4 regions of the Mesorhizobium sp. M0598 genome follow, and region 4 is predicted to be linked to each of the others. Evidence: predicted binding sites of a transcription regulator. Region 4 holds the regulator's gene; each other region holds the start of a gene.
What was found. Region 4 encodes LexA, which represses DNA repair genes until DNA is damaged. Its sites were predicted from a motif close to TGTTCNNNNTGTGTTCNG; they were not measured.

Region 1: the regulator LexA is predicted to act here: its motif matches at 2,614-2,631, upstream of NKI59_RS30465 (PA0069 family radical SAM protein).
Region 2: the regulator LexA is predicted to act here: its motif matches at 1,449-1,466, upstream of parE (DNA topoisomerase IV subunit B).
Region 3: the regulator LexA is predicted to act here: its motif matches at 2,175-2,192, upstream of dinB (DNA polymerase IV).

The regions. Positions count from the first base shown of each region.
Region 1 is NZ_JAMYQL010000041.1:692-4,902, reverse strand. It holds gene NKI59_RS30485 (4-(cytidine 5'-diphospho)-2-C-methyl-D-erythritol kinase) at 1-326, shown strand, start outside; gene moaB (molybdenum cofactor biosynthesis protein B) at 313-855, shown strand; gene NKI59_RS30475 (phytanoyl-CoA dioxygenase family protein) at 889-1,863, opposite strand; gene NKI59_RS30470 (glycosyltransferase) at 2,051-2,554, opposite strand; gene NKI59_RS30465 (PA0069 family radical SAM protein) at 2,705-3,859, shown strand; gene rnhB (ribonuclease HII) at 4,025-4,211, shown strand, end outside.
Region 2 is NZ_JAMYQL010000007.1:11,524-15,734, forward strand. It holds gene gcvP (aminomethyl-transferring glycine dehydrogenase) at 1-20, shown strand, start outside; gene NKI59_RS11495 (GGDEF domain-containing protein) at 93-1,262, opposite strand; gene parE (DNA topoisomerase IV subunit B) at 1,537-3,588, shown strand; gene NKI59_RS11505 (FUSC family protein) at 3,631-4,211, shown strand, end outside.
Region 3 is NZ_JAMYQL010000016.1:99,108-103,318, forward strand. It holds gene NKI59_RS20310 (hypothetical protein) at 66-710, opposite strand; gene dinB (DNA polymerase IV) at 881-2,122, opposite strand; gene NKI59_RS20320 (GNAT family N-acetyltransferase) at 2,454-2,912, opposite strand; gene NKI59_RS20325 (hypothetical protein) at 2,986-3,348, opposite strand; gene NKI59_RS20330 (hypothetical protein) at 3,535-3,843, shown strand; gene NKI59_RS20335 (XRE family transcriptional regulator) at 4,062-4,211, opposite strand, start outside.
Region 4 is NZ_JAMYQL010000012.1:158,247-162,457, reverse strand. It holds gene NKI59_RS17640 (ComEC/Rec2 family competence protein) at 1-1,682, shown strand, start outside; gene lexA (transcriptional repressor LexA) at 1,676-2,410, opposite strand; gene kynU (kynureninase) at 2,858-4,105, shown strand; gene NKI59_RS17625 (hormone-sensitive lipase) at 4,202-4,211, shown strand, end outside.

The sequences.
Region 1 (4,211 bases), on a different contig from region 4:
GCCGCCGCGACAATGCGGGGCTGCCGCCGCTGCCGCGCAACCTCGACTTCCACAGCATCCGCAACTGGCTGGAGATCACCCGCAACGACCTCGAGCCTGCGGCGCGCGCAATCCAGCCCGCCATCGGCAAGGCGCTTTCCGTGCTCAACAAGTCCGGAGCCGGTTTTGCCAGGATGTCCGGTTCCGGCGCCACCTGCTTCGGGCTGTTCGAGACCGGCAATGTGGCCAAGCGCGCGGCCGTCGATATCCGCGGCCGCCATCCCGACTGGTTTGTCGCGGCGACGCGAAGCGTGACATCGGAGGTTGATGCCCATGGCCAGGATTGACGAGAGCCGCCCCTTCGTTCCCGTGCGCATCGCGGTACTGACCGTTTCCGATACGCGCAGCCTCGCCGACGACAAATCCGGGCAGACGCTGGCCGACCGCATTGCCGAGGCCGGCCATGTCCTGGCCGCCCGCGACATCGTCACCGACGACCGCGACAAGATCCGCGACAAGGTCCTGGGTTGGTCAAGGGACGAAGCGATTGATGTCGTCATCACCACCGGCGGCACCGGCTTCACCGGCCGCGACGTGACGCCGGAAGCGCTGGAGCCGATCTTCGAAAAGCGCATGGACGGCTTTTCCGAAGTGTTCCACCGCATCTCCTACGACAAGATCGGCACTTCGACGATCCAGAGCCGGGCAACCGGCGGCGTCGTCAACGCCACCTTCGTTTTCGTGCTGCCGGGCTCGCCCGGCGCCTGCAAGGACGCCTGGGACGGCATCTTGAAGCCGCAGCTCGACTATCGGCACATGCCCTGCAACTTCGTCGAGATAATGCCGCGGCTGGACGAGCATTTGCGGCGCGGCTGAGGCGAACCGAGGTATCAGCCAAGCGACCTCGGTTTAGCGAATGACCGGCTCGCCGTGAAAACGCCGGCGCGAGGGCGGCGAGACGCCGAAGCCAACTTCCATCATCAGCCGCGGCGTGCGCGTCGGCACGGTGCCCATATGGAAGCCGAACGGATCCTCGACAAAGCCGAGGCCGGCCGGCCCGGTCAGCGTGACCGGGCTCTGCTCGCCGTAGACGCCCAGCACCTCTTCCGCCGAATGGCCGACCAGCAGCGTCAGCTGATGCTTCAGGATGCGGCGGTTGTGGGAGCCGCGGACATAGACATGCGGCCCGGTGTCGGCGTCGACCGGCACTAGGTAGAAAAAGAACTTCAGCATGCGCCAGTCGTCGAGATCGAAATGGTATTTGCCGAGCGAGGCCATGTTCTTGTCGGCGTCCGAGACGCCACCGGTCGGAAAGCTCCACCAGACGCGGGTCGTGATCAGCTTGGCCTGGCTGCCGAGATAGTGCGCTGCGATATCGAGAAGCAGCGGATCGCGCTGCACGGCGACCGCAGCGTTGCAATCGAGGACCCGTTCGAAATAGTGACCGCTGAGCAGCGGGCGGCCGAAATGCTTTTCGGCATCGGCGTGTTTTTCGGGCAGGAATTCCAGCCGGCGGTCGAAATTGCCGAAGCATGGCGTGCGCTCGGCGAAGCGGGCGATCTCCTCATGGATGGCGGCCGGCAGCATCAGGCCCGAATAGAGCCCCTCGGTGCGCAGCGCGCCGACGACGGCATCGCGGTCGACGCCGGCGAACATCGTTTCACCGACATTGCGCGCCGGCGGAACGGGCTTTGCACCGCGCCAGTGCAGCCGCCGCGCCGGCATGGTGCGGGCCAGCATGAACATCGGCAGCCATGCCGGATTCTCGCGAAGGTCGGAAAGATAGGTCGGGATGCGGGCGGCGATGCGGCGCAGCGTGCCGCCGTTGCGTGCGATCGCCTCGAGGCTTGCAGCGCCGGACTTGTCAGGGCTTGAAAGGGTCATCGGGGTCCTCAAAATGTCGATGGAACAGCATCGACGTTAGTCGTCGCCGCTCCGGCACACCCCAAACCCTATTCGCCCATATCGCCGGGAATGGTAACCCCGGGCCAGATTTTGTGCAATGCACAATAAACCACGACCCGCCAGAAATTTGCTTGGGCGGGGTTCCCTGAACCGGCACGGTAAGCCGTCACTTCCGCGGCGCGACCCAGATCTCGGCGTGGAGCCTCCTGGTCGCCAGGCCGCGGGCGATCGCTTCGGCGCTGCGGGCATTCTTCGACAGCGCGGCGGCCTGACGCTTGCTGATCACCAGGCCTTCGGCGAGAGCGCGATTTCCGGCAAAAACGCGCGACAGGAACGGCGCGCGGCTGCCGCGTGCCCGCGAGAACCGCGCCGCAATGGTTTGCCTGGCCGTATGAGCGACGACCTCGTCGATCCAGCCCTCTCCCAGCCGCGCGCCCGGTTCCAGCAAAAGCAGCCAGTCGCCCTTGGCCTGCCTGATGCCGGCGGCGATGCCGCCGCTGACATAGTGGCACCCGGCATGTTCGGCGACGCGGTGCGTCTGATCGGTCGAGCCGGTGTCGCAGACGAGAACGTCGCGCACCACGCCTTCGACCGCGCCGCCGATCAGCGAGGCGAGCGTGCGGGCAAGGCCCTCCTCGTCATTCAGGGTTTCGATCAGGACGCTGAGCATGTTTAGCCGAATAGCGGAAAGCGGTGGGCAGCGCCAGTTTTTGCGGCGCGCCGCGAGAAAGTTCTTGCTTTGTTCTCATTACGCGATAGGAATACATTCATGAGCAGAGCGATTCGACAGCGGGTGGACAGTCACTGGGAAAGGGCCAAAATGGAACAGATCGTGCGTGCCGATATTGCAGCCTTCGGCGCTGGCAGGGCCGAGATGGCGAATGCGATGATCGAGCAGAGCGGCATGCGCGTCCGTCCCGACCGCAATCGCGGCAGGTCGGCGGGCATCAATCCGTCCGGCCGTTTCGAGCCGGTCAGCCGGCACGTGTTCGACGACGGCTGGAATTCGCTGGAGGAGCTGCCGCCCTTCAAGACCGAGGTACAGGTCGAGAAGCCGCGCACCATCATCACCCGCAACGAATCGCCCGACATCTCCTTCGACCGCTCGATCAACCCCTATCGTGGCTGCGAACATGGCTGCGTATATTGCTTCGCGCGGCCGACGCACAGCTACATGGGCCTGTCGCCGGGGCTGGATTTCGAATCGAAGCTGTTTGCCAAGCCGGATGCGGCGCGGCTGCTCGACAAGGAATTGTCCAGGGATAATTACCAGCCGCGCACCATCGCCATCGGCACCAACACCGATCCTTATCAGCCGATCGAGAAGCAATACCGGATCATGCGCGAGATCCTCGAAGTGCTGGAGGCGCGCGGGCATCCGGTCGGCATCGTCACCAAATCGGCGCTGGTGACACGCGATATCGACATTCTGTCACGCATGGCCGAACGCGGGCTGGCCAAGGTGGCATTGTCGGTGACGACATTGGACAGGATGCTGGCCAGAACGATGGAGCCGCGAGCGTCGACGCCGACCAAGCGGCTGGAGGCGATCAGGCAGCTTTCGGACGCCGGCATACCGGCCTCGGTGATGGTCGCGCCGATTATCCCCGGACTGACCGACCCGGAAATGGAGCGCATCCTCGATTCGGCGCAGGCAGCGGGCGCGCGTGAAGCCGGCTATGTGCTGCTGCGCCTGCCGCTGGAGGTCGCGCCTATCTTCAAGGACTGGCTGCTGCGCCACTATCCCGACCGCTATCGCCACGTCATGTCGCTGATCCGTTCGATGCGCGACGGCAAGGACTACGATTCGGAATGGGGCAAGCGCATGAAGGGCTCCGGCCCCTATGCCTGGCAGATCGGCCGGCGCTTCGAGATCGCTGCCAAACGGCTCGGCCTCAATGCCGAGCGGCGCTCGCTCAGGACCGACCAGTTCGTCCCCGCCGCCAAGGCAACCGAGCAGTTGATGCTGCTGTGACAAAGCGTCTCGCGCCAGCCGGTTGAAACGGCCGGCAACAGGCAAAAATCCCGTCCGGCCTGTCCTGTCCCCGGGCTTGCAGACGGTAGCCCCTCCTGGTCCGGTGCCCCGCCCGACCCGGAGGGACTTGCGGAGAATCGGAGCCGATGCGAACCTCGCCGCACCATGGCTCGCCCGCGTTCCGATTCTCCGCTTCTCTTCGAAATTGTCGAGAAACCCGACTTCTCGTTCGAGACGAAGGCGATGGCCGAAGGCCTGTGGCCGGTGGCGGGGATGGACGAGGCCGGCCGCGGCCCGGTCGCCGGGCCGGTGGTGGCTGCAGCGGTGGTGCTCGATCCCGCCAACATCCCCG
Region 2 (4,211 bases), on a different contig from region 4:
ATCTGGGTGCGGCGGAATAGATCATGATCCCGAAAAGTGGAATCCGGTTTTCGGACAAGATCATGGGTCTAACAAGAAGATAGAAACCTCAATCAGGCAGAACGCAAGGCCGGCCCGTCGGCCTTGCTCGCCCGGTCCCGGACGACGACGCGATTTCGCCCGGCGCGCTTTGCCGCATAGAGTGCTGCGTCGGCTTCGGCCAGCACATCGTCGAGACCGGTGCCGTTTGTTCCGCCAAAGCCGATGCCGCCGCTGACTGTGCTTCGCAACGGACCGAGTTGGGTGGCCACGACTTCCGTGCCGAAGGCGACGCTGATCTTGCTCGCAATGTCATAGGCCTTCTCTTCCGTCATCCGCGACATGACGAGCACGAATTCCTCGCCGCCCAGCCGGAAGGCGTCGACGCCGGTCCGGGCGTATTTCCTGATGACGGCGGCAAAGCGGCACAGAACCTGGTCGCCGACTGGGTGACCGAATACGTCGTTCGTCCTCTTGAAATGGTCAAGGTCGAACATGGCGACGGACATGAACGGACCGAAGACCCGCTCGCCGTAGAGTGCCGTCAACGCCCGCCGATTCATTAGCCCGGTCAATGGATCGGTCATCGTCTCGGCCTTCAATTCGATCTGCGCCTGCAAATGGTGCAGGGAGAGCGTCAATGCGCCGAGCCCGGTCATGCAGGCGACGGCCACCACGGAATTCACCCGCTCGGCCCAATTGTCGGGCGCAACACCCAGCACCCATTGGCCCTTGACCAGCAGGACCGCGCCGCAAAGTCCGAACGACAGGGCACAGACGCCGCTCAGGAACGAGACGACCAGCAATATCCGGCGATCGTGACCACCCTCAATCCAGAACATCGCTCCGATGAGCGAGAGCAGCGCCGTTACCGTTGCGTAGGTGACAATAAAGCCGACACCATCAAATCCGAGATACGTCGCGCCCGCGCAAACAGCCATCGCAACCAAGGTCGGCAAGATGGCTCGCCTGTAGTCGCCTATGCCGAGATATTGCATGGCCGACAGGCAGATGATCAGGAAGCCGAGGCTGAGAAGCACAAGCACGATCTGGCAAAGCCAGGCGCTTGGATCCCTGGTGTAATGCCAGAACAACACGACATGTGCGACCAGCACGAGAATGCCGCAGGCCACCGTCAGCACAAAGCGTGCCTGTGGCGCGGTGAACCAGATCGCAAACATGGTGATGCTAAGGCACGTGCCCGACAGCGCCGCCGCGAGCAGGAGCGAACTGTAATCCAACATGCTTAAGCGACAGCCTCTTGAGGGTTCCGCTGCATTCTAGGTCAGCGACAGTCCGCAAATACCGTTTTTTTAGCCAATCTTGCGGCGTAACCTTCGGACAGGGTTTACAAAGCGTCGATGCTCCAGGCTTCGACCCCATTTCCGCCGCTTGGTTGTCGAATGGTTTTGCAGTAAGAGGCCCTGTCCTCGAACGTAACAGGAACCTCCGTCGCCTGCCCGCAAAAAGCGTGGCAGTATCGGGTGGTGATTCGCAGCATCGGAATCCAGGACCGGCATGGACGACAATAACGATCTTTTCGCCAAATTGGACAAGCAGCCGCAACCGGCTCGCGCCGCCGCGCGCCCGGCCGACCCGCTGGTGCAGGCGGCGAAGCGGCCGGCGCCCCGCGACGCCAGCGAGAGCTACAGTGCCGCCGATATCGAAGTGCTGGAGGGGCTGGAGCCGGTGCGCCGCCGCCCGGGCATGTACATTGGCGGCACCGACGACAAGGCGATGCACCATCTGTTCGCCGAGGTCATCGACAATTCGATGGACGAGGCGGTCGCCGGCCATGCGACCTTCATCGATGTCGAACTTTCCGCCGACGGATACCTGTCCGTAACCGACAACGGCCGCGGCATTCCGGTCGATCCGCACCCGAAATTCAAGAAGCCGGCGCTCGAACTCATCATGACGACGCTGCATTCAGGCGGCAAGTTCGACAGCAAGGTTTACGAGACGTCCGGCGGCCTGCACGGTGTCGGCGTTTCCGTGGTCAACGCGCTGTCCGACCATCTCGAGGTCGAGGTCGCGATTGGGCGCAAGCTCTATCGCCAGCGCTTCTCGCGAGGCGTTCCGGTGACCGCCCTGGAGCAGCTCGGCGAGGTGCACAACCGCCGCGGCACGAAGATCCGCTTCCATCCAGACGAGCAGATTTTCGGCAAGGGTGCTGCTTTCGAGCCGGCGCGGCTCTACCGCATGGCGCGGTCAAAGGCCTACCTGTTCGGCGGTGTCGAAATCCGCTGGACCTGCGATCCCTCGCTGATCAAGGAAAAGGACACGACGCCGGCCAAGGCAGAATTCCATTTTCCGGGCGGCCTCAAGGATTATCTGAAAGCCTCGCTCGGCGACGAATTCCAGGTGACCCGTGAAATGTTTGCCGGTAAGAGCGAGAAGCAGGGTGGCCACGGTTCGCTCGAATGGGCGGTAACCTGGTTCGGCGGCGACGGTTTTATCAATTCCTATTGCAACACCATTCCGACCGCCGAAGGCGGCACGCATGAGGCCGGCTTCCGCAACGTCCTGACGCGCGGCTTGCGCGCTTATGCCGACCTGGTCGGCAACAAGCGCGCCTCGATCGTCACTTCCGAGGATGTGATGATCTCGGCGGCGGGCATGCTGTCGGTGTTCATCCGCGAACCGGAATTCGTCGGCCAGACCAAGGACAGGCTGGCGACGATCGAGGCGATCCGCATCGTCGAAAGCGCCATCCGCGACCCGTTCGACCACTGGCTGGCCGACAATCCGCAGGAGGCTTCGAAACTGCTCGAATGGGTGATCGCGCGCGCCGACGAGCGGGTGCGCCGCCGCCAGGAAAAGGAAGTGTCGCGCAAGAGTGCGGTGCGCAAGCTGCGCCTGCCCGGCAAGCTCGCCGACTGCACGCAGAATGCCGCCGCCGGTGCCGAGTTGTTCATCGTCGAGGGCGATTCGGCCGGCGGTTCGGCAAAGCAGGCGCGCGACCGCGCCAGCCAGGCGGTGCTGCCCCTGCGCGGCAAGATCCTCAACGTCGCCAGCGCCGGCAACGACAAGCTTGCCGCCAACCAGCAGATATCCGACCTCATCCAGGCGCTTGGTTGCGGCACGCGCTCGAGATATCGCGACGAGGACCTGCGTTACGACCGGGTCATCATCATGACAGATGCCGACGTCGACGGCGCCCATATCGCCTCGTTGCTGATCACCTTTTTCTACCAGGAGATGCCGAGCCTGGTCCGCGGCGGCCATCTCTATCTGGCGGTGCCGCCGCTTTATTCGATCCGGCAAGGCGGCAAGGTCGCCTATGCCCGCAACGATGCGCACAAGGACGAACTCCTGCGCACCGAATTCACCGGGCGCGGCAAGGTCGAAATCGGCCGCTTCAAGGGGCTGGGCGAAATGATGGCTGCCCAGCTCAAGGAAACCACCATGGACCCGAAAAAGCGCACGCTGCTCAGGGTCGACGTTATCGATGCCGAGGCGGCGACCAAGGATGCGGTCGACGCATTGATGGGGACCAAGCCCGAGGCCCGTTTCCGCTTCATCCAGGAACGCGCGGAATTCGCCGAGACGGAAGTGCTGGATATCTGAGCTCCCGCCGCTAGCTTGGCCTTCTGAGCTGGAGACGAGCACTTGACCTGGGCGCGGCTGAAGGACGATATCGGCACGCGGATCGCTGGCCTGACGCGGCCGACGCGTTCGGACTGGATCTTTGCCCTGCGCACCGTTTCGGCCGGCCTCATCGCGATATTGGCCGCCTATGCGCTGAAGCTCGACCACCCGCAATGGGCGATGATGACGGTGTTCATCGTCGCACAGCCGGTCGCCGGCATGGTGCTGGCGAAGGGATTTTATCGTCTCCTCGGCACGTTTGCCGGCGCGCTGGCGGCGATCGGCATTACCACTCTTTTCGATGCCAACCCCTGGTTGCTGGTTGCAGTTCTTGCCGTCTGGATCGGCATCTGCTCGCTGGTCTCGTCGCTGCTACGCAATCCGGAAGCCTATGGCGCGGCGCTTGCCGGCTACACCGCGATGATCATCGGCCTGCCGGCTTTCGGCCAGCCGCACCTCGTCATCGATCTCGCCGTGGCGCGCTGCGCGGAAATCGTGCTTGGTATCGTCTGCGCTGCGCTGACCAGCCGGCTGATCCTGCCGAAACTGGCCGCCGACGCCATCATCTCAAGACTGAAACGCAGCATTCTCGACCTGGCGGC
Region 3 (4,211 bases), on a different contig from region 4:
GCCGCCTGGCTCGGGCGCGGCAGATCATTCACACGTGAACCATTCGCCAACCGAGCGGGGACACCCTAATTGGTGGTGACTTGCGTCACCGCCACGCCGGTTATCCTGCCGTTCCCGGCTGTGTAGGTGAGCGTCTGCGTGACCGTGGCGTCCTTCTGGTCGGGAGACGAAGCAGGATAAGAGGCGGCGAAGCCGAAATGGCCGTAACGATCGGGCTTGGCGGCGCCAAATTTCGCGGCCACGTCGCTCAGCGGCGCTCCGACGCCGGGCGTATCGAGTTCAATAGCTGTCAGGCTGGCAGGCGCGCTGGCGCATCCTTCCGGTACCTTGCCTTCCGGGTTCGGCTGCAGGGCGACGGACAGGACACCGTGGTCGGAGCCGCCCATCTCGCCGGATACGAACCAGAAGATCGACGGCGATCCGCCGGCGTCGGGGCCGGCATAGCAAAGCCAGTGGCGTGAATCTCCGGCGTCACCTTCATCGTGCATCGCTCCGCCGAAGGCTTTTTCGACATCGGCAAGCGTGGTTTCCTCAAGCTTTATCTCCAGCGGCCCAGCCTTGACCTGCTTGAATAGCGGGCTGGCCAGCGGCGAGTTGATATCGCCCAGGGATGGAATCGCCCGGTCCGGGTTGAGCGGCTTGGCCAGCGTCGTTGCATTGGTCACCAGTCCGGCAACGATGAGTGCGAAATATCCGGCGTTCTGTCCCATGCCGATCTCCTGTCGTTCGAAATGAAGGTGCGGAAGGATTTGCGGGCGGGTGCTACCCTGTCTGGCTGATACCCAAACCGGTGCACGACCAACTGGACCGAAGATAAATTCACAAGTCCGCAGCCTTCAACGTCATTCCGGCGACTTGGCAACCAAAGTGTAATCGAGGCTCACAATTCCTTTTCGGCCAGTTCGCGAAACGCGTCGGGAACCGACCGCTGTAGCCCGAGCGCGACCGAGGCGTAGCCCACCGCCTCCCAGCCGAAGCGGTCGCGGATCTTGTCGACGGCGCGATCCGCGGTCCAGCGCGCCGCGCCCTTGCTGGTGCCGGGGCGGCGGCGGTCGTCGTCGAGGCCGAGCGGCAGTTCCAGTTGCAGGCCGGCATGCTGCTCCAGATGCGATACGGCGATCGCCAGCAGCGAGATTGTCTTTTCGTGCGGATGGTCGATGAGCACCTTGCGCACCAGCGCCTCGGCGATCTCGGCCAGCATGGCGGTTGCCGATATCGGCTGGTCGAGCGTGATCGAGCGCGTCACCGAGCGCAAATCGGCAAAGCGGACGCGAACCGTCACCGTGCGGCCGGGCCGGGATTTCGCCCGCAATCTTGTGGCGACCCTGTCGGCCAGATGCAGCAAAGCGGGCACGAAGACCTGCTCCTGGGCCGGTTTTCGGCCAAGCGCCGACTGCGCACCCGCCGAGCGCGCCCGGCGCTGTGTCTCGAGCTTGCGCGGATCGCGGTTCCACGCCAGCGCGTTGAGTTTCTCTCCCGCCGCCGGCCCGAGCAGGCGCTCAAGCGCCCCACCATTGGTCTTCGCCAGCTCGCCGATGGTGTTGACGCCGATGCCGGCCAGCCGCTGCCTGGTGACCGGGCCGACGCCCCACATCAGCTCGACCGGCAAGTGGTGCAGGAACTCCAGCTCGTGGCGCGGATCGACCACCACCAGCCCGTCCGGTTTTGCGACCTGTGAGGCGATCTTGGCCAGATGCTTGGTGCGGGCTACGCCGACCGAGATCGGCAGGCCGAGCTCGGCCTGCACGCGGCGGCGGATCTTGCCGGCGATCTCGGCCGGCGAGCCGAACAAATGGGTGCAGCCGGCGACGTCGGCAAAGGCCTCGTCGATCGAAATCCGCTCGACCACCGGCGTGAAATCGCCGAGCACCTTGATTGCCGCATCGCCCAGCCGCTGATAGTCCTTGAAATGGCCGCCGACGAAGATGAGTTGCGGGCAGAGTTCCCGCGCCCGCCGTCCCGGCATACCGCCGCGCACGCCGAACGCCTTGGCTTCATAGGATGCGGCAAGCACTACCCCGCCGCCGACGGCAATCGGCTTGCCGCGCAAGGCCGGGTCGAGCAATTGTTCGACCGAGGCATAGAAGGCATCCAGATCCGCGTGGAGGATGTTGGCTTCCATCCGGCCCGTTCGCCCGCGGCGGTTCGAACGCCGCATTGTCTCGAGTTGTGATGAGAACATAAAGAGAACATTATGGGTGAATTGTCAAGCAGCGCGGACGACAGGTGAAGGGGCAATCGCTTCAGGTTGGCGCCGCCCCTCATCGCCCTGCCGGGCACTTCTCCCCGTATAGTGACGGGGAGAAGGACGCTTTCGTCAATGGTTTCGCCAATCACTAACGTTGCAGGAAAGTGCCGAGTTTGCGGACAGCCCCTTCTCCCCGTCGCTATACGGGGAGAAGGTGCCGGCAGGCGGATGAGGGGCAGCGCCGACTTCGGCAATCAGCCGAGCGCTACAGCGCCATCTTGTAGCCGAGGTGGCTGGCGGTGAAGCCGAGGCGCTCGTAGAAAGCGTGCGCCTCCCGTCGTTCCTTGTCGGTGGTGAGCTGAATGAGGCTGCAGCCGCGCGAACGGCACGTTTCAATCGCCCATTCGACCATTAGCTTGCCAACGCCGCGGGAGCGCCATTGCCGGGCGACGCGAACGCCCTCGATCTGGCCGCGCCAGGCGCCTTTCCTGGAGAGGCCTGGAAGAAAGGTGAGTTGCAGGGTTCCGACCACTTGCCCGGCCTCGACGGCCACGACCAGCAACTGGTTGGGATCGGCACCGATTGCGCTGAACGCATCGAGGTAGGATGGCGCGAGCGGCGTGGACGGGTCTTCCCGGTTCGCGCCGAGCACGTCGTCGGCAAGCATTGCAACAATTGCCGGCAGGTCGGGCGCTTGCGCGCGACGGAACTTAATCTCGCTCATCGCGTGGAGACATACGGCGCGGTGTCGGCGATCGCAACATCCGTTTTGACTTGCAAGGGAGGCCCGCGCGCCTTCAGGTGGCCTCGAGCGCCCAGAGGCGGTGGCCGTAGCGGCGGAAGAAGCGGGCGAAGAGGCGCTGCTGCCTGGCGCGGGTGAGGTCGGCGGCGCGCCTTTCCTGTCGCCAGTGCGGCATGTTGCGGAACATCGACAGGAAGCGGGCGGCATCCTCGAGGGCCTCCTCGGCTGACTGCGCCGGGCGGATCGCCGCCAGGAACAAAGCGCGGCTCGGCTTCATCCGGTCGATCGCCGCCTTGCGCTGGCGATGACCCTGGCGCGCCGTGCGGATGCCGTCCTGGCGGATGGCCGCAAAAGCGGCAAGCATGGCCGGGCTGTCGCCGGCATAACCGCAGGCCTGGGCGAACTGGGCGAGGTCCATCGTCACTCCCTTGCTTGCCGGCCGACGGAGCGGCCGCGGTTCTGTTGCTCGCGCCGATTCCAGCCTGCACGAGATAAAAGCATAACTCAAATATATGAACAAGTGAAACTTTCACGTTGGTGCAAGCGGAACCGACTCGACTCCGCCCCGAAAACCGATAATGTTGCGAACAAAGCAGGAACAACGATGGGGATGACCATGGCATTGGCAGGCAGGGAAGCGACGATCGCCGATGTTGTCTCGATTGCCGTCGAATGCATCGACTGCGGCCGCAACAGGTGGTGGAAGCCGGCCGAGCTCAAGCGGCATGGGGTGAGGCCGGAGACACCGCTGGCCGCACTTTCGGGGCGCCTGATCTGCAAGGCCTGCCGGGCCGACGGCCTGCCGGGCGCCGCCGTCTCGATCCAGGCCGCCTTCATCGACGACCGGCAGCGGACCCGCGCCGAGGCGCGCCTGCTCAACGGTCGAGAGCTGGAGCAATCGAGGCGGGCTTGAGGGGGAGGGGCGGTGTTCTTCCTTCTCCCCTTGTGGGAGAAGGTGGCCGAGCGAAGCTCGGTCGGATGAGGGGTGTTGGACGGATCGCTACCTTGATGGCGTAAGTGCTTAAAAATCGCTTCTACATTTCCTCCGCCGCGTTCCTTCCAGCACCCCTCATCCGGCTCGGCGCTGTGCGCCGATCCACCTTCTCCCACAAGGGGAGAAGGCAACAAGCCTCAATACCCCAGCAATTCCTTGAGCGGGATGACGCGGAAGACGTTCTTGATGGCGTAGCGGTTGAAAGACAGCGTCTTGGGCGGGTTGTACTGCTCGACGATCAGCTCGGCGGCGGTGCGCTTGACCAGCTTCTTGATGAAGGCCTTGCC
Region 4 (4,211 bases):
GCGGCAGCGGCTTTTTTCTCGGCAATCCGAAAGTCGTGTCGTCGGGCAGCATGCCGCTTGCCGCGCAGCTTTCTTCCGCGATCGAAGACGCGCGCGAATCCATCGCCGACCATATCCGCAGCCGCATCGGCGGTGCCGAGGGCGAGATTGCTGCTGCGCTGATCGTCGGCGTGCGCGCCGGCATTCCCGAGGAGATCAACGAAGCGATGCGGCGCACCGGCATCTACCACATCATCTCCATCTCGGGGCTGCATATGGCGTTGGTCGCCGGCACCATCATGGCGCTGCTGCGGGGTGCCTTTGCGCTGTTTCCCGATTTCTCATCGCGACGGCCGGTCAAGAAATATGCCGCGGCCGCCGCGCTTTTTTCGATTGCGGCCTACCTTGTCTTTTCCGGCATTGTCGTGGCGGCCGAACGCAGCTTCATCATGCTGGCGGTGATGCTTATCGCCGTGCTGTTCGACCGGGCCGCGCTCACCATGCGCAACCTGGCGATCTCGGCCATCGCGGTCATCCTGGTGTCGCCGCACGAGGTGGTCGGTCCGAGTTTCCAAATGTCCTTCGCCGCGACGGCCGCCCTTGTCGGCGCCTATGCAGGCTGGTCCGATTACCGCGCCGGCAGGGCCACCACGCCGCCGCCGCGGCGGTCGCCGCTACGCTTTGCCACTCGAAAGGTCCTGCTGGGCATGTGCGGTCTGGCGATGACCTCGATCATTGCAGGGAGCGCCACGGCGCTTTTCGCCATATGGCATTTCCAGCGCGTGGCGCCGCTCAGCCTGTTCGCCAATCTGGCCATCATGCCCATCGTCTCACTGGTCGTCATGCCCTTCGCCGTTCTCAGCGCGCTGGCGATGCCGTTCGGTGCGGATGGCCCTTTCCTCTATGTCATGGGCAAGGGGCTGACGGCGATGATCGCCCTGTCCGGGTGGATCTCGGAGCGCTCGCCGATCGATGCGGTCGGGCTGATTTCGCTGAGATCCGTCCTTCTGGTGACGATCGCCCTCGTCATTGCCAGCATGGCGACGACCTGGTTGCGGCTGGCGGCACTTCCTTTTGCGCTCGCCGGCTTGCTGACGACAACGCAGACACGCATACCCGACGTATTGGTCTCGGAGGACGCACGGCTGGTCGCGCTGCCGATCGGCAGCGGTGAACTCGCGGTCAACCGGGCACGCCCGAATGAGTTCACCATCGACAACTGGAAACGCGCGCTCACATCAGAGGCTATCGTCGCGCCGGAAACACCTGGAAAGAACGACCCGCAATTCGACATTGCCGATCCGGCCGACCTACCGCCGGGCATGCCGTTCATTTGCACGGACGGCCTCTGCCTTGCCAGGCATCCATCCGGCGCGATCATCGCGCAAGCCAAGGACCGCGATACTGCGCGGCCAGCCTGCGCCTTTGCCAGCTTGATCGTCATCGACGACGCCACCGCCCATAACCCCTGCTACTACGACCGGCTGGTCCTCGTCGTCACCAAACGGCAACTGGCGCGCGCGGGAAGTGCCGCCGTCTACTTCGATCCACAAGCGGCAACGCGCGCCGAAATCCGTTTCGCGGTCGAAAAATCATACCGGCCCTGGCACGTGCAGCGGAAATTTTCACGCGCGGCACGGGGCCTGCCGCCATACCGCAGGGCCGACAACCCCAAAGCCGGCGCCAAGGGCGGAGCTCAGTAGCGGCGGATCAGTCCGACGAGCTTGCCCTGCACCTTGACCCTGTCTGGTCCGAAGATGCGCGTCTCGTAGGCCGGATTGGCGGCTTCCAGGGCGATCGAGGCGCCCTTGCGGCGGAACCGCTTCAGCGTCGCTTCCTCCTCGTCGACCAGTGCCACCACGATCTCACCGGGGCTCGCCGTATCGGCATTGCGGATGATCACCGTGTCGCCGTCGAAAATGCCGGCCTCGATCATCGAATCGCCTTTGACCTCGAGCGCATAATGCTCGCCGCCCATGATCATATCCGGCGGCACCGAAATCGAATGCGTCTGGTGCTGGATGGCGTCGATCGGCACACCGGCGGCGATGCGGCCCATCACCGGGATCGAAACGGTGGCGACGACATCGTCGTCATTTCCGGCTGCGGGCACGCGCGACGATGTCGGCTTGCCTTGCCGAGGACCGCCTTGCCCAAGACTGCCCTGGATGACACTCGGCGAGAACTTGCGTGCCGCATTGAGGCCGGGGGCGATCGAGTCAGGCAGGCGCAGCACCTCCAGCGCACGGGCCCGGTTGGGCAAACGGCGAATGAAGCCGCGCTCCTCCAGCGCCGTAATCAGCCGGTGGATTCCGGATTTGGAAGCCAGGTCGAGCGCTTCCTTCATCTCGTCGAAGGAAGGCGGGATACCGCTTTCCTTCAACCTTTCGTGGATGAACATAAGCAGTTCGTGTTGTTTGCGTGTCAGCATAGCGACCCCCAACAGAATCAGAAAAACAAACCCAGAACAAACACTATCTGTTCCAGTTGTGTTCCGCAACTGTTTAAAGTTTAATGAATGCGTTAAGGCTCGGGAAACAAACGACGTCCCCTACCGGCGTACCGCATTTTCACCGCCGCGAGCCTCATCGCCTTGATTCTGCTTTCGTTTGCGCCCTTCTGGCCTCCTAGAAGGCGGCACTGGCATCGGCCGTCGGTCGGCAAAAGGCACGGAATTGAACCCGTATCGACTGTGCGGTTTGGTCAATGCACCGTGAACGAAACGAACTCAAAACGCCAACCTCGGGTAAAGTCCCGGTTTCCACCGCCTGGTCAGGCTGCTTCTCGCTGGTGGAGCCTTGCTGCGCACAACCAGGTAATGGAAGAACAGTCGATGCGTGTCCGGCGTTGCGTTGGATCTTGGGGGAGCAGACAAATCATGACAGGAATTCCCGATCTCGTGGCCATAAAGGCGATGGATGCCGCGGATCCGCTGCGCGCGATGCGCGACCGCTTTGTGTTGCCGCAAGGAGTGATCTATCTCGACGGCAATTCGCTAGGAGCTGCTTCACGTGCCGCATTCGATGAACTGCACAAGGCCGCGACCGAAGAATGGTCGCATGATCTCATCCGCGCATGGAACACGGCCGGCTGGTTCAACATGCCGCTTGAACTTGGCGACCAGCTCGGGCGCCTGATCGGTGCCGCGGCCGGCCAGACGGTGGTCTGCGACACGACATCGGTCAACATCTACAAGCTGCTGCACGCCGCCATAGCCATGCGACCGGAGCGGCAGGTCATCGTCGCCGAGGGCGATAGTTTTCCGACGGACCTGTACATGGCTGAGGGTGTGGTTTCGACGCGAAAAGATACGCTGCTGCGCCTCTCGGGGGTCGACGCGCCGACCATCGAAGAGCTGATCGACGAACGCACCGCCGTGGTGCTGGTCAACCACGTCAACTACAAGTCGGGCGAACTGCGCGACATGCCGGCGCTGACGCGCAGGGCTCAGGAAGCCGGGGCGATGATCGTCTGGGATCTCTGCCACACCGCCGGCGCGATGTCAGTCGAGCTCGACAAGGCAAACGCCGATTTTGCCGTTGGCTGCACCTACAAATATCTGAATGGCGGCCCGGGCGCGCCTGCCTTCATCTATGCGGCTGAGCGGCATCTTTCCGACATCCAGCAGCCGCTCACCGGCTGGTGGGGCCATGCACGGCCCTTCGCCTTCGAGCCAGGCTATGCGGCCGGCACCGGCATCCGCCGGTTTCTGTGCGGCACCCAGCCGGTCCTGTCGATGCGCACGCTGAAGGGCGCGCTCGACATCTGGAACGATGTCGACATGACGGCGGTGCGCAAGAAGAGCATCGCGCTGGCGGATCTGTTCATCGAGCTTGTCGAGGCAAAGTGCGGCACTTACGGGCTCACGCTCGAAAGCACGCGCGATGGGGAAAAACGCGGCAGCCAGATTTCATTCATGCATGAGCATGGCTACCAGGTCATGCGCGCGCTGATCGAACGTGGCGTGATCGGCGATTTTCGCGCGCCATCGACCATGCGCTTCGGCTTCACCCCGCTCTATGTCAGCTATGCCGATGTCTGGCAGGCCGTCAAAGTGCTTGAGGATATCCTCCGCACCGGTGCGTGGAAGGATGCGCGCTTCGCAATCAAAGCAGCTGTCACTTGAGATTGATGCGAGAGCTGGAATCGTGAGGCTGGCGACGACGCGCCGCGCGATGCTCACGGCTACGTTGCAAGGCCATATTGCCAGGGAGGGCGCAGGGTGTTCGAAC